DNA from 3 places in the Pseudomonas sp. EL_65y_Pfl2_R95 genome. Region 2 is predicted to be linked to each of the others. Evidence: predicted binding sites of a transcription regulator. Region 2 holds the regulator's gene; each other region holds the start of a gene.

Region 1 (4,375 bases), on a different contig from region 2:
TTGGGTCTTGTGTTGACGGGTGTACTTGATGCTAAAAGCGCATTCAACGGCTTCATCAACACAAACGTCATCCTGTTTGTTGCCATGTTTATCGTTGGCGGCGCTTTGTTTCAGACGGGCATGGCCAACAATATTGGCGGTTTGGTCACCCGGTTTGCCAAGACCGAGCGTCAGCTGATTGTAGCGGTCATGGTGATTGTCGGGCTGCTCTCCGGGGTATTGTCTAATACGGGTACCGCAGCGGTATTGATTCCGGTTGTTATCGGTATCGCCGCCAAATCCGGCTTCTCGCGCTCGCGCTTGTTGATGCCTCTGGTCTTTGCTGCCGCCATGGGCGGCAACCTTTCACTTATCGGTGCCCCGGGCAATCTAATTGCACAAAGTGCGCTGCAAAAGGTTGGGTTGGAGTTCTCGTTTTTTGAGTACGCCAAAATTGGCCTTCCGTTGCTGGTGTGTGGAATCATCTATTTTGCATTTTTCGGCTACCGTCTCTTGCCTGAGGCAGACGGCAGTGGCAACAAAACGGCGGAGCAAAAAACACCCGATTTCTCGACGGTTCCAAAGTGGAAACAAGCCACTTCGCTGGTGGTGATGATAGCCACCATTCTGGGGATGGTTTTTGAAGGGGCAATCGGTATCCCTCTTCATATCACCGCTTGTATTGGTGCGGCGATTTTAGTCCTAGTCGGCGTATTAACGGAGAAGCAGGCCTACCAATCTATCGACACCCAAACCATATTCATATTTGGCGGGACGCTGGCGTTAGCCGGTGCGCTGGAAAAAACCGGGGCTGGGGCCGAAACAGCAAGCTACATCATCGGTATGTTGGGTGAGAACGCATCGCCTGTTGTGTTGTTGGTCACTGTATTTTTCATTTCCTGTGCACTTACCAACTTCATGTCAAACACCGCTACGACGGCACTCTTGGTGCCAATTGGCATGTCTATTGCGGCCAACCTCGGGGCAGACCCCAGGGCCGTGCTCATGTGTATTGTGATTGGTGGCTCATGTGCCTACGCCACACCCATTGGCATGCCTGCGAACCTAATGGTGCTCTCAGCTGGCGGGTATAAGTTCTTTGACTACGTAAAATGTGGGTTGCCATTAATCTTGGTGGCAGGTGCTGTGTCGATCCCACTTCTGCTGATCTTCTTTCCCTTCTTTCCGAGCTGATCAGTGATCTGAAATTTTCCTCGGTTTGCATTCGTTGCCCTCTTGCGTGTTCAAGAACACAAAAGAGGGCGTGCTTATTCAATGGTCACTATAAGCATCGGGCAATGCGCACCCAACGGTTGGCAGGTTTGATTCTTTTCAGCGTGTTGGTTTTTTGGGCAGGTGGGAGGGGCAAAGCGGCCGCATTTAACCCGTAAATCAGAAAGCCTCAGCCTAGGGTGCTCACGAACACCAACTTTAGTTTGGTCTGAGGAAAGTTGGCTTTTGGCGGCGTAAAGTTATGCGCCTTGGTTGCGATAGCGAGTTATCAACCAAGGAGGATACTCTGATGATTTTACGAAAACTGAATTTGGCGCCGCGCGCTGCTGTTAGCTTTGGGTTTTTTTGTTTGATTATCGTTGTGATTGGAATGCTGTCTTTGCGCCAGGCAGACAAGCTCAATGACGCAGAAACCTATGTCGAAACGAACGTGCTGGACAGCATCAAACTGGTCAGCGATCTTAACCGGGAGTTTGTCGGGATCAGAGGCAACAATGCCCGGGTCAGAAACCCGCTCGAACCTGATGAGCGCAAAACCAAAGCGCTCGATGACATCCGCCAAGCAAGGTCACGCATAGAACGTGATATTAAATCCCTGCAGAGCTTTATCGTCACCCCACAGGGGCGCGAGGCTTATGAGGCATTTGTCAAAGCACGCGATGCCTATGTGGTTATTCAAGATGAATACCTAGCCACCATCGCAGCCGGGCAGCTGGAGCGTGCGGTTAGCCTGTCAAGCGGTGAGATGCGCGACTCAGCGAGACTCGTCCAGGCGTCACTGAATAAACTTACCGAGATCAATCAGGAAAAAGCCAAGCAGGCGGGTGATGAAGCGGATGTCGTTTATTTTCAAACCCAGCTGGTGGTCTGGATTTCGATTGGCATTGGCTTTGTTGCCTCGGTGATACTTGCCTTTTTGTTCACCCGCAGCCTGACCGTGCCCATTGGCTACTCACTGTCGATTGCTGAGTCTATTGCGGATAACGATCTAAGTCAGGCCATCAGCGTCGATGGCTCAGATGAAGCGGCGCGATTGGTCGCGGCGCTGGCCACGATGCAGTCCAACCTGCGCAATGCCTTATCAATGATTGGCGACTCATCCACTCAATTGGCAGCCACCTCTGAAGAAATGCACAGCGTCACCGAAAGCGCTGCAGAGACGATTCAACGCCAAGGCCATGAGATCGAAATGGCCGCGACCGCGGTGAATGAAATGAGCGCGGCAGTTGAGGAGGTCGCCAGTAATGCAACCTCGACCTCACAGATGACATCGCAATCGAGCGATGCGGCTGTAGCGGGCCGGGCAAAGGTAGATGAAACGGTGACTGCTATTAACCTGATGGTCAGCAATGTTGAGGAGACCTCCACCGAGGTGCAGGCGCTCGCCATGATGGCGACCGACATCAGCAAGGTGCTGGATGTTATCCGTGCAATTGCCGAGCAAACCAACCTGCTGGCGCTGAATGCGGCGATTGAAGCGGCAAGAGCAGGGGAGGCGGGGCGCGGCTTTGCGGTGGTGGCGGATGAAGTAAGGGCGCTTGCCCATCGCACCCAGCAATCGACTCAGGAAATCGAGCAAATGGTGGGCTCGATTCAGACCGGTACCAGCAACGCGGTTTCAGCAATGACACTAACCAGTGGACAGGCGCAGAAAACCCTCGAGATGGCCCATAGCGCAGGCAAAGCCTTGGTCGATATTACCGAGTCTTTGACTCAGATCAACGAGCGCAACTTTATGATTGCCACGGCGGCAGAAGAACAAGCCCAAGTCTCCCGTGAGGTCGACCGTAACCTGGTCAGCATCCGCGACTTTTCCAGCGAAACCTCGGAAGGTGCCAGCCAGACGGCATTGGCGACCGCTGAACTGACCACGCTAGCCACCGGATTAAACCAGCTGACCCAGCAGTTCAAGGTCTGAGCCCCGCGCAGGTTATCGCCATTTGGTTGCAATATGCTCGAAGAGCCCTTGGTAGATGCACTGTTTTATCACTGCATTTGCGCAAGGGCCCGGTTTATCAACCGTGATTTAAAGCACCCGCAATCACCGCGTCAGCCAATTCGCCGTAAGGGGCGAACATGGCGGCGACCAGGTCATTCTCGCCACGCTAGAAGATCGAGCGCAGGTTGGAGAACTCGAGGAATCCTTCATAGCCGTGGTGACGGCCGCTACCGCTTTTGCCGATACCGCCGAAAGGCAGGCACGGCATGGCCGCTTGCAGTGCTGCCGAGTTTACGCAGGCGCCGCCTGAAACGGTGCGCGCCAGCACCTGCTCGGCGATGTCCGCAGTTTCGGTAAACACATAAATACCCAACGGACGCTCGCCCGCATTGATGTAATCAATCGCTTCGCTGATGTTGGCGTAGGTTTTGATCGGCAGGATGGGGCCAAAGATTTCGTTTTGCATCAGCAGCATGTCGTCGCTGGCGTCGAGCACCAGCGTCAGAGGCATGCGCCTGCTGCCTTGCTCCATCTCGCCGCCCAGTTGCACCAACGTCGCGCCCTTGGCTGTCGCATCATCCAGATAGCTTTGCAGGCGCTGCAGGTGGCGCTGATTGATGATGCCCGTGGTGTCTTGGCGCTGGCTGTAGTCCGGCAGATTTGCGTGCATATGCTCGCTGACCATAGTGACAAACTGATCGCGCTGTTGCTGGCTGACCAAGGCGTAATCGACCGTCACGCACATCTGCCCATTCTTGATGGTCTTGCAGCCGACAATCTGTTCAATGGTGCGCGGGTTCAGGCCGTCTTCGGCGATGAGCGCTGGGCATTTGCCGCCCAGTTCCAACGTCACAGGCACCAGGTTCTGCGCCGCAGCCACCGCGACACTGCGCCCGACTTCGGTGCTGCCGGTGTACATCAAGTGGTCCCAGTTCAAGGTCGGGAATACCTTCGCCAGCTCCAGCCCCCCGGCTACCGCAGCGACTTGGGCTGGGTCGAAGGTATTGCGGATCATCTCCAGAGTCAGCTCGCTGCATGCCGGTGTCAGGTCGGAGGGTTTGATAATTACCCGGTTGCCTGCAGCCAGCATCTCGATCGCCGGGCCGATGCCAATATCGAACGGAAAGTTCCAGGGCGCCATATTGCCGACAACGCCTTTTGGCTGCGCCAGTACGCATGCGCGGCCAGTGCCATACAGACCGCTATCGGCGCTGCGTTGTTGGG
Region 2 (4,375 bases):
TCAGCATCAATTTGAGCAGGTTGCTCTCAACTTCAGTTACCAGTTGAGTCACACGCTTGATCACCTGACCGGTTAAATCCTGGTAATCCTGAGCCAACAAAATATCGTTCAGGTGTCCGGATAACTTGCCACTGTCGCGCTCGCTGTTAGCCAAGAACAACTCAACCCGCTTGGCCAATTCACGGAAGTCTTCAGCGCCCATCTCACGGCGCATAAAGCGCCCCCAGTCGGCCTTCAAACTTTGTGCGTCAGTGCGGATATCGTTAACCAGAGGTGCACTTTGCTCAACCAGATCCATGGTCCGGTTGGCCGCATCTTCGGTCATGGTCACCACATAATTGAGACGTTCGGTGGCGTCAGTAATTTGCGAGGCTTCAGTGGCATAAGGCAGGCGCGGGTCCAGCTGGAAGTTGACGATCGCACTGTGCAACTCGCGCGTCAGCTTGCCGACTTCGTGGTAAAGGCCACGGTCGCGCACTTTGTTAAGCTCATTGATGACTTGGACCGCCTCACTGAAATTGCCGCGCTCAAGGCTTTCAAGCAACTGGTGGGCATTACTTTTCAGGGTCGACTCAAAGTCACCCACTTGCGAATCATCGTGTTCCATAACAACCTCAGCGCAGACATCAGCCGTTTACACGCTCAAATATCTTCTCGATTTTTTCTTTGAGCACCTGAGCAGTGAATGGCTTCACCACGTAACCATTCACCCCGGCTTGAGCAGCCTCGATGATCTGGTCACGTTTGGCTTCGGCAGTCACCATCAGTACCGGCAGTTGTTTCAGACGATCATCTGCACGCACGGCGCGCAACAGTTCAATACCGGTCATGCCCGGCATGTTCCAGTCGGTCACCAGAAAATCGAAGCTGCCGCTTTGCAGCATCGGCAATGCGGTTGTGCCGTCATCGGCTTCAGCGGTGTTCGTAAACCCCAGGTCACGCAGGAGGTTTTTAATAATGCGGCGCATCGTTGAAAAGTCATCAACGATGAGGATTTTCATGTTCTTGTCCAAGTCGACCTCCGTACATTCCCCAGTGCACCCAGCATCCTGAATGCACCCCTAATCGTAAGCTCGGCGCGCACTGCTTGCGCCTTGCTATACAAGGTTTTTCAGTATCTGATTACAATTTTATTTAGCTCGCCATTCACCTAGACGCGCACGCAAACGTGCGGCGCATTGGCTATGCAACTGGCTAACCCGAGACTCACTTACCCCCAGCACTTCGCCGATTTCCTTGAGGTTGAGCTCTTCGTCGTAGTACAACGAAATGACCAACTGCTCACGTTCCGGCAGGTTACCAATTGCATCAGCAAGGGCTGCCTGAAAGCGCTCTTCCTCAAATTCCCGTGAAGGCCCGGATTGACTGTGACTGGCATCTTCCTGCAAGCCGCCGCTTTCACCGTCCTCAAGCAGGTCGTCAAAACTGAATAAGCGGCTACCTAAAGTGTCGCCAAGAATGCCGTAGTAATCTTCGAGACTCAATTGGAGTTCGGCCGCAACTTCGTGATCTTTAGCGTCACGACCGGTTTTTGCTTCAATTAATCGAATTGCATCACTGACCATGCGGCTATTGCGATGCACAGAACGCGGCGCCCAATCGCCCTTTCGCACCTCGTCGAGCATTGAGCCGCGGATGCGAATGCCGGCAAAGGTCTCAAAACTGGCACCTTTGGCGCCGTCGTATTTCTTTGAAGCTTCGAGCAAGCCAATCATGCCCGCCTGAATCAAATCATCGACCTGAACATTCGCTGGCAAGCGCGCCAAAAGATGATAGGCAATTCGCTTAACCAGTGGCGCATAACGCTCGATCAGCTGATGTTGCAAGTCTTTACCTTGCGCTTTGCTATACATTCGAAGTCCAGACGCCGCTGTCATGCCGGCGTGTCAGTAGCAGGTTGTTGCACCAGACGCTCGACAAAAAACTCCAGATGCCCGCGCGGATTGGCGGGTAAAGGCCATGTGCAGACCTTCTGGGCAATTGCTCGAAACGCCACGGAGCTTTTTGAACGTGGAAATGCTTCAAAAACTGCACGCTGTTTCTGTACCGCTTTGCGCACCGACTCGTCATAAGGCACGGTGCCAACATATTGCAGCGCAACATCAAGAAAACGATCCGTTACCTTGCTTAGCTTAGCAAACAGGTTTCGACCCTCTTGCGGGGTATGCGCCATGTTGGCCAACACCCGAAAACGATTCATGCCGTAGTCGCGATTTAACAGCTTTATTAATGCATAGGCATCAGTGATTGAGGTGGGCTCATCACAAACCACCACCAATACTTCCTGCGCCGCGCGCACAAAGCTGACCACCGAATCGCCGATGCCGGCTGCGGTGTCAACAATCAGCACATCAATGTTTTCACTGATGTCGCTGAACGCCTGAATCAATCCAGCGTGCTGCATCGGAGTTAGTTGCACCATGCTTTGGGTGCCGGAAGCAGCTGGCACAATACGGATACCGCAAGGCCCCTGAATCACAACGTCACGCATATCGCATTCGCCACTGATGACGTCCGCCAGCGTACGCTTAGGGGTAAGTCCGAGGAGCACGTCGATGTTTGCCAGACCCAAGTCGGCATCCATCAACATCACGCGCCGTCCCTCTTCAGCCAAAGCCATGGCCAAATTGACTGACACGTTGGTTTTGCCAACCCCGCCTTTACCGCCAGTGACAGCGATTACTTGAACTGGGTGAACAGCCATTTAATTACGCTCCTTGCTCACGCGGGTCAGGAGCACATTATCCATTGTGCTCCGACTAAAATGAACACACGCCGTTCGTAAACAGGCTGTGCTAAAAATCATCGGGTATTGCATCAACTAGCCCGCTTAGCCGGTTGCTGGTAAAAGCCGGCAAAGACTTCAGCCATGGTGTCTTCACTTGGCTCTTCCTGCGCTTGAAGGCCTACCGCGCGACTCACCAACTGGTGGCTTCGCGGCAATTGCAAATCATCTGGAATACGCGGGCCATCGGTCACATAAGCCACTGGCAAACGTTGACTGATCGCCAAGCCCAAAACTTCACCCATACTCGCGGCTTCGTCCAGTTTAGTCAGAATACAGCCCATAAGCCCACAGCGCTTGTAACTATGGTAAGCCGATTTGAGTACCTGATTTTGACTGGTTGCGGCCATAACCAGGTAATTTTTCGCATTAATCGAGCGACTCGCCAGAGCTTCCAGCTGCATACGCAGTGCCGGATCATTGGCGGGCAGGCCTGCAGTATCAATTAAAACCACCCGTTTGCGCATCAATGGCGTAATGACCTGCGTCAGCGACTGGCTTGGATCAACAAGGGTCACCGGCACATTCAGAATGCGACCCAGGGTTTTCAGTTGCTCCTGGGCACCAATGCGGTAGCTGTCCAGGCTCACCAGCGCGACATTCTGTGCGCCATACTTGAGTACGTAACGGGCGGCGAGCTTGGCAATAGTGGTGGTCTTGCCCATGCCAGCAGGACCCACCAAAGCGATTACACCGCCCTCTTCAAGCGGCTCTTGCTTGGGCACCTGAATCGAGTGCGCCAAGTGTGCCAACAACATGCGCCAGGCTTGACGCGGCTCGGCAATTTCGCTGACACGCTCCAGCAACGGACGGGCCACATCGGCCGGCAGGCCCATGCGCTGCAGGCGCCGCCACAAGTTAGCTTGCTGCGGGCGACGGGTTTGCATTTGCCCCCAGGCGATCGAACCGAGTTGAACTTCAATCAACTCACGCAGCCCCGAGAGCTCAGAACGCATGGCATCGATAGTGCTTTGCTCAACTGCGGCGGCTGCAGCGTGGGTTGAGGCCCGAACCGCGACGTCCAACGGGCTTTCAGGCCGCTGCTCGGCCAGCTCTGCAAATAACTGCAGGTCTTTTGCCACCTCTGGCTCAATGCGCAAGCTCAGCTCGGCATGGGCTGCAGCGATTTTTGACTGGGTATTACGCAGCTCGCTTTCCAATGCGGGATTCGGCTGGCGCACCGGGGCCGCAGGCACTTGGTAATCCAATGCGGCGGTCAGCTCAACACCGCCGGCCACACGGCGATTTCCGATGATCGACGCATCAGCACCCAGCTCTTCACGAACCAGCTTCATGGCCTGACGCATATCGGCAGCAAAAAAACGTTTAACCTGCATACCTGTGACCTCGGTGTTGTGGTGGCCGGACTTCATCTGTGCGATTGGCCCCACTTAATTCTGACCCACCGTCGCAACGATGGTGACTTGCTTGTTATCCGGTATTTCCTGGTACGCCAACACATAGGCATTGGCGACCGCCATTCGTGCAAACCGCGACAGCATCGCCCGGACCGGCCCCGCCACCAGCAGGATCACTGGCTTGCCAAGCATTTCCTGGCGCTGCGCTGCGTCAATCAATGAACGTTGCAGC
Region 3 (4,375 bases), on a different contig from region 2:
TGCGCGGTTTGTTGAACCATGCCCAGGTAAGGCGTCGCTGGGTTTTGCAGTGGATTTGGGCTAAATGCTTCATCGAGCAGACGCTGGGTGTCAGTGGCTTGTTCAAGGATCAAGCCCAACTGCACCGTTGCTGCATTGGCGGTTAAATACTTAACCACCACCAAACGGGTGCTGGCCCTTGCCTGCGCAGGCGTGGCGAAGGCCAATTGGCTCAGATCAATCACCGGCACCGGCTCACCGCGAAACACAAACAAACCCGATACCCAGCTCGGCGCATCAGGAATTGACTTGAGCCGCTGCAACGGCAGCACGGCACTAATGGCGTGCACATCGAGCGCATAGCGATCCTTGCCCAGCGAAAAGAGCAAATGCAGCTCGCCGCGCTGGCGGAGACTTTGCTGATGATGACTGCGCAGGCTCATTGCGCCTTAAACCTTAAAGCGACTAACGCCGGAACGCAGGCTGCTGGCCACCTTATTTAACTCATCAATAGCTGAACCCGTTTGGCGCAGCGATTCGACGGTCTGGCCACTGGCCTCGCCCAATTGAACCAAGGCCTGGTTGATCTGCTCGGCACCGGTGGCCTGGGCTTGCATGCCCTCATTGACCATCTGCACCCGGGGCGCCAACGCCTGAACCTGATGAATGATCTGCGACAGCTGCTCACCCATTTGGCCAACTTCGGCAATACCGCGACGCACCTCTTCCGAGAACTTGTCCATGCCCATGACCCCGGCAGAAACAGCGGATTGTATTTCACGAACCATTTGTTCGATGTCGTAAGTCGCCACGGCGGTCTGGTCGGCAAGGCGACGCACTTCAGTCGCTACCACCGCAAACCCACGGCCATATTCACCCGCTTTTTCAGCCTCGATCGCCGCGTTCAGGGATAACAAGTTAGTTTGATCTGCAAACTTAACGATGGTGGTCACTACGTGATTAATATTGCCGGCCTTTTCATTGAGAATCGCCAGCTTGGCATTAACCAGATCAGCCGCACCCATTACCTGATGCATGGTGTCTTCCATGCGCGTCAAACCCAGCTGACCGGACCCTGCCAGAACTGAAGTATGCTCAGCCGTGCCGGAGACTTCATCCATGGTCCGCACCAAGTCGCGCGCCGTAGCGGTAATTTCGCGCGACGTCGCGCCGATTTCGGTGGTGGTTGCCGCGGTTTCAGTGACGGTGGCTTGTTGCTGCTTGGAGGTCGCAGCAATTTCAGTCACGGCCGTCGTCATCTGCACAGATGAGCGCTGAGCTTGAGTAACCAGCGCCTTCAATGCCTCACTCATATCGTTGAAGCCGACTTCAATCGCATTGAATTCATCATTGCGCTGCAAATTAAGGCGTACAGACAAGTCGCCCTCGCCCATCACCCGCAATGTGCGCACTATCGCTTTGATCGGCGTAGTAATGGCGCGCAGCAGCAAGAAACCACAAATGGCTGCAATCAGCACAGCCAACAATACGGCAATACCGGTACTCACTTCCAACGCATGTACTGAAGCAGAAATTCCATCCACTGCCAATGCTGCGTTACTGCGGTTAAGGTCAACCAACTGGTTGAGTTGGTCGCGCCCCTGCAGCCATTTGCTGGCAAGCGCCCCACGGACCAATTCAGAGGCTTGGTCCAACTGACCTTGACTCAAAAACGCCTTATACTCGGCATGAAGCTTCAGGTAGTCGACCCGGTCTTGTTCAAAACCGGCAAGAAGCTCGCGGTCATCGCTGTCGAACACGGTGGTTTTGTAAAGCGCAATTTCTTTGTCGAGCTGCTTTTCGCTGGTCTCAAAGTTTTTTGCGTAGTCATTTTGCTCAATCAACTCAGTACTTTTCTGTTGCACCAATGCAACCAGCAAGCCCTGCTGCGTCATCAGCATATGGTCGACCCAAACGCTGCGTATCTTGGATATCTGATACAGGCCCGGTACCGCGTCGCCCTGTACGGACCTTGCTTCCTCGTCGACACTCGTCAGTCGGGTATATGTATAGACTGCAAGTAACAGCAAAATGGCAATGACAACCGCAAAACTTGCAATAATGCGCAGCCGAACAGTCCAGTTCTTCACAGTTTACCCCGGTTTAAATTACCTGATTCAATACAGACCCGCAGCGACAAAGGTGCGGCTATGAGGCGACTCTAGTGACTCACCCTATCGGCCGCAAGCGACTTATCTAAAGCAAGCTCGCACTTTTGAAGAAAGTTAGCCGCTATTAACCGGCTCACGAACACTTCGCCCCAGCGAATCTGTAAGCACTTCATTAACCATAGCTGCTGAGTGACTCTGCATTATCATCTGCGCAGCTTTTTCAGCGATCATCAGCACGGGCGAGCAGGTATTCCCCGAAACGATGCTTGGCATAATAGAGGCATCCGCGACTCTCAGGCCCGCAACCCCATGCACTCGCAACTGGGCATCAACCACGGCATCTGCGCCTTGGCCCATTTTGCAGGTGCCGACCGGATGAAAGATGGTGGTGCCAATCTCTGCGGCTGCACGGTACAGATCCTCGTCAGTCTGATAACTCGGCCCTGGTTTATATTCTTCCGGTTTGAAAGCAGCCAACCCCGGTGCGGCAACGATTCGGCGGGTTAGACGGATGGCATCGGCAGCGACTTGCAGGTCGCGTTCATCGCTCAAATAGTTAGGCTGAATCAATGGCATTGCACTGCTATCGAGCGAGTTTATCGCGACCTTGCCGCGACTAAAGGGTCGCAAGTTACACACCGAGGCGGTGAAGGCTGGAAAACCATGCAAGGGTTCGCCAAAGCGCTCCAGCGACAAGGGCTGCACGTGATATTGCAAGTTAGCGCTGGTTTGCTCGGCATTCGAACGAGCAAAGGCACCTAACTGGCTCGGTGCCATTGCGAGCGGGCCGCTGCGGTTGAGCAAATACTCAATGCCCATGGCCATTTTGCCCGACAGCCTGGAGGCAATTTGATTGAGGGTTTTGACCCCGCTGACTTTATATATAAGGCGTAATTGCAGATGGTCTTGCAGGTTCTCGCCCACCCCTGGCAATTCATGTTGCACCGCAATGCCCAGGCGCTCCAATAACGGACGCGGGCCAATACCGGAGCGCTGCAACAACGCCGGTGAGCCAATGGCACCAGCACACAGGATAACTTCGCGGCGTGCCTTGATCGTCTGCTCACGCCCCTGAACCTGTACCTTCAAGCCTTGGGCGCGGCCATCGGCCAACGTCAGCCGCTGCACATCTGCATTCGTCGCAATATGCAAGTTTGCGCGCTGCTCTATGCCACGCAGAAATGCTTTTGAGGCATTCCAGCGCACACCCCGGCGCTGATTAACCTGGAAATAACTGCAGCCCTCGTTATCGCCCCCGTTGAAATCCTCGATGCTGGCGATGCCGGTTTGCGCTGCGGCCTGCCTGAACGACTCCAGCACATCCCACTTCAAACGCTGCTGCTCGACACGCCACTCACCCTTGCCGCCGTGCAACTCAGTGTCGCCACCGTAATGGTTTTCACTGCGTTTGAAGATCGGCAATACATCATCCCAAGCCCAGCCTGAATTACCTGCGGCCGCCCAGCCATCGTAGTCCTGACGCTGACCTCGCATATAAATCATGCCATTGATTGAGGAGCTGCCACCGAGCACGCGCCCCCGCGGGTATTTAAGCGAACGCCCATTAAGGCCCGCTTCGGCGACGGTGTCGTAACACCAGTCCGTGCGCGGGTTGCCAATGCAATAGAGGTAACCGACTGGAATATGAATCCATGGGTAATTATCTCGCCCGCCCGCTTCAAGCAGCAGAACGTGCACACTGGGGTCAGCAGACAAGCGATTAGCCAGCAGGCACCCTGCAGGCCCTGCCCCGACGATCAGGTAGTCATAGCTTTCGAGAAATTGCTGCATCGACGCCTCACTTTCTAATTCTTATACGCTCACGGCCCAGCCTAACCGCTCGGGGCGGCTAACAGAATGATCTATTGGTCGGGGTGGTTGCCAGCCGCAGAGTGCGGCTGGCATTTGCCTGAGGGCTGGCAGAGACCAATCACCCCTGTGGGCTGGCGTGCGCCTCAAGCTGCGCCTGCAAGCCAGGCTCCAACTGCAGTGCAGCGGCCAAATCATTCAGATACTGGCGCTCACCGCCCTCTTGATTACCAATCAACAGGGCACTGGCCAAATACATTTCAGCCGCCATTTCTGGGCTATTCGCCGCCCCGGCAACCGCTGTGGCATCCAGAGGCGTGCGCACTTCCTGATCCAACCAGTCTTGCAACTCAGGGTCTGAGGTCAGCTTGGCTATTTCTGCGTATATCAGTGTTTTCTCTTGCTCATCCATGCGCCCATCGGCCTTGGATGCTGCAATCAGCGCACGCAATATTGCGTGGCTGTGTGCTTCAACC

The links. Region 2 encodes FliA, which starts transcription of late flagellar genes. Its sites were predicted from a motif close to CTAAAGTTTNNNNNNNNNNNGCCGNTAA; they were not measured.
Region 1: the regulator FliA is predicted to act here: its motif matches at 1,446-1,473, upstream of AACY09_RS21095 (methyl-accepting chemotaxis protein).
Region 3: the regulator FliA is predicted to act here: its motif matches at 2,154-2,181, upstream of AACY09_RS09185 (methyl-accepting chemotaxis protein).

What each region holds. Positions count from the first base shown of each region.
Region 1 is NZ_CAXAOV010000008.1:23,991-28,365, forward strand. Features, by position in the region: gene AACY09_RS21090 (SLC13 family permease) at 1-1,173, shown strand, start outside; gene AACY09_RS21095 (methyl-accepting chemotaxis protein) at 1,502-3,130, shown strand; gene AACY09_RS21100 (aldehyde dehydrogenase family protein) at 3,318-4,375, opposite strand, start outside.
Region 2 is NZ_CAXAOV010000001.1:502,193-506,567, forward strand. Features, by position in the region: gene AACY09_RS02380 (protein phosphatase CheZ) at 1-607, opposite strand, end outside; gene AACY09_RS02385 (chemotaxis response regulator CheY) at 627-1,001, opposite strand; gene fliA (RNA polymerase sigma factor FliA) at 1,131-1,877, opposite strand; gene fleN (flagellar synthesis regulator FleN) at 1,874-2,704, opposite strand; gene flhF (flagellar biosynthesis protein FlhF) at 2,818-4,122, opposite strand; gene flhA (flagellar biosynthesis protein FlhA) at 4,177-4,375, opposite strand, start outside.
Region 3 is NZ_CAXAOV010000002.1:288,242-292,616, forward strand. Features, by position in the region: gene AACY09_RS09180 (chemotaxis protein CheW) at 1-422, opposite strand, end outside; gene AACY09_RS09185 (methyl-accepting chemotaxis protein) at 429-2,069, opposite strand; gene AACY09_RS09190 (GMC family oxidoreductase) at 2,205-3,881, opposite strand; gene AACY09_RS09195 (tellurite resistance TerB family protein) at 4,021-4,375, opposite strand, start outside.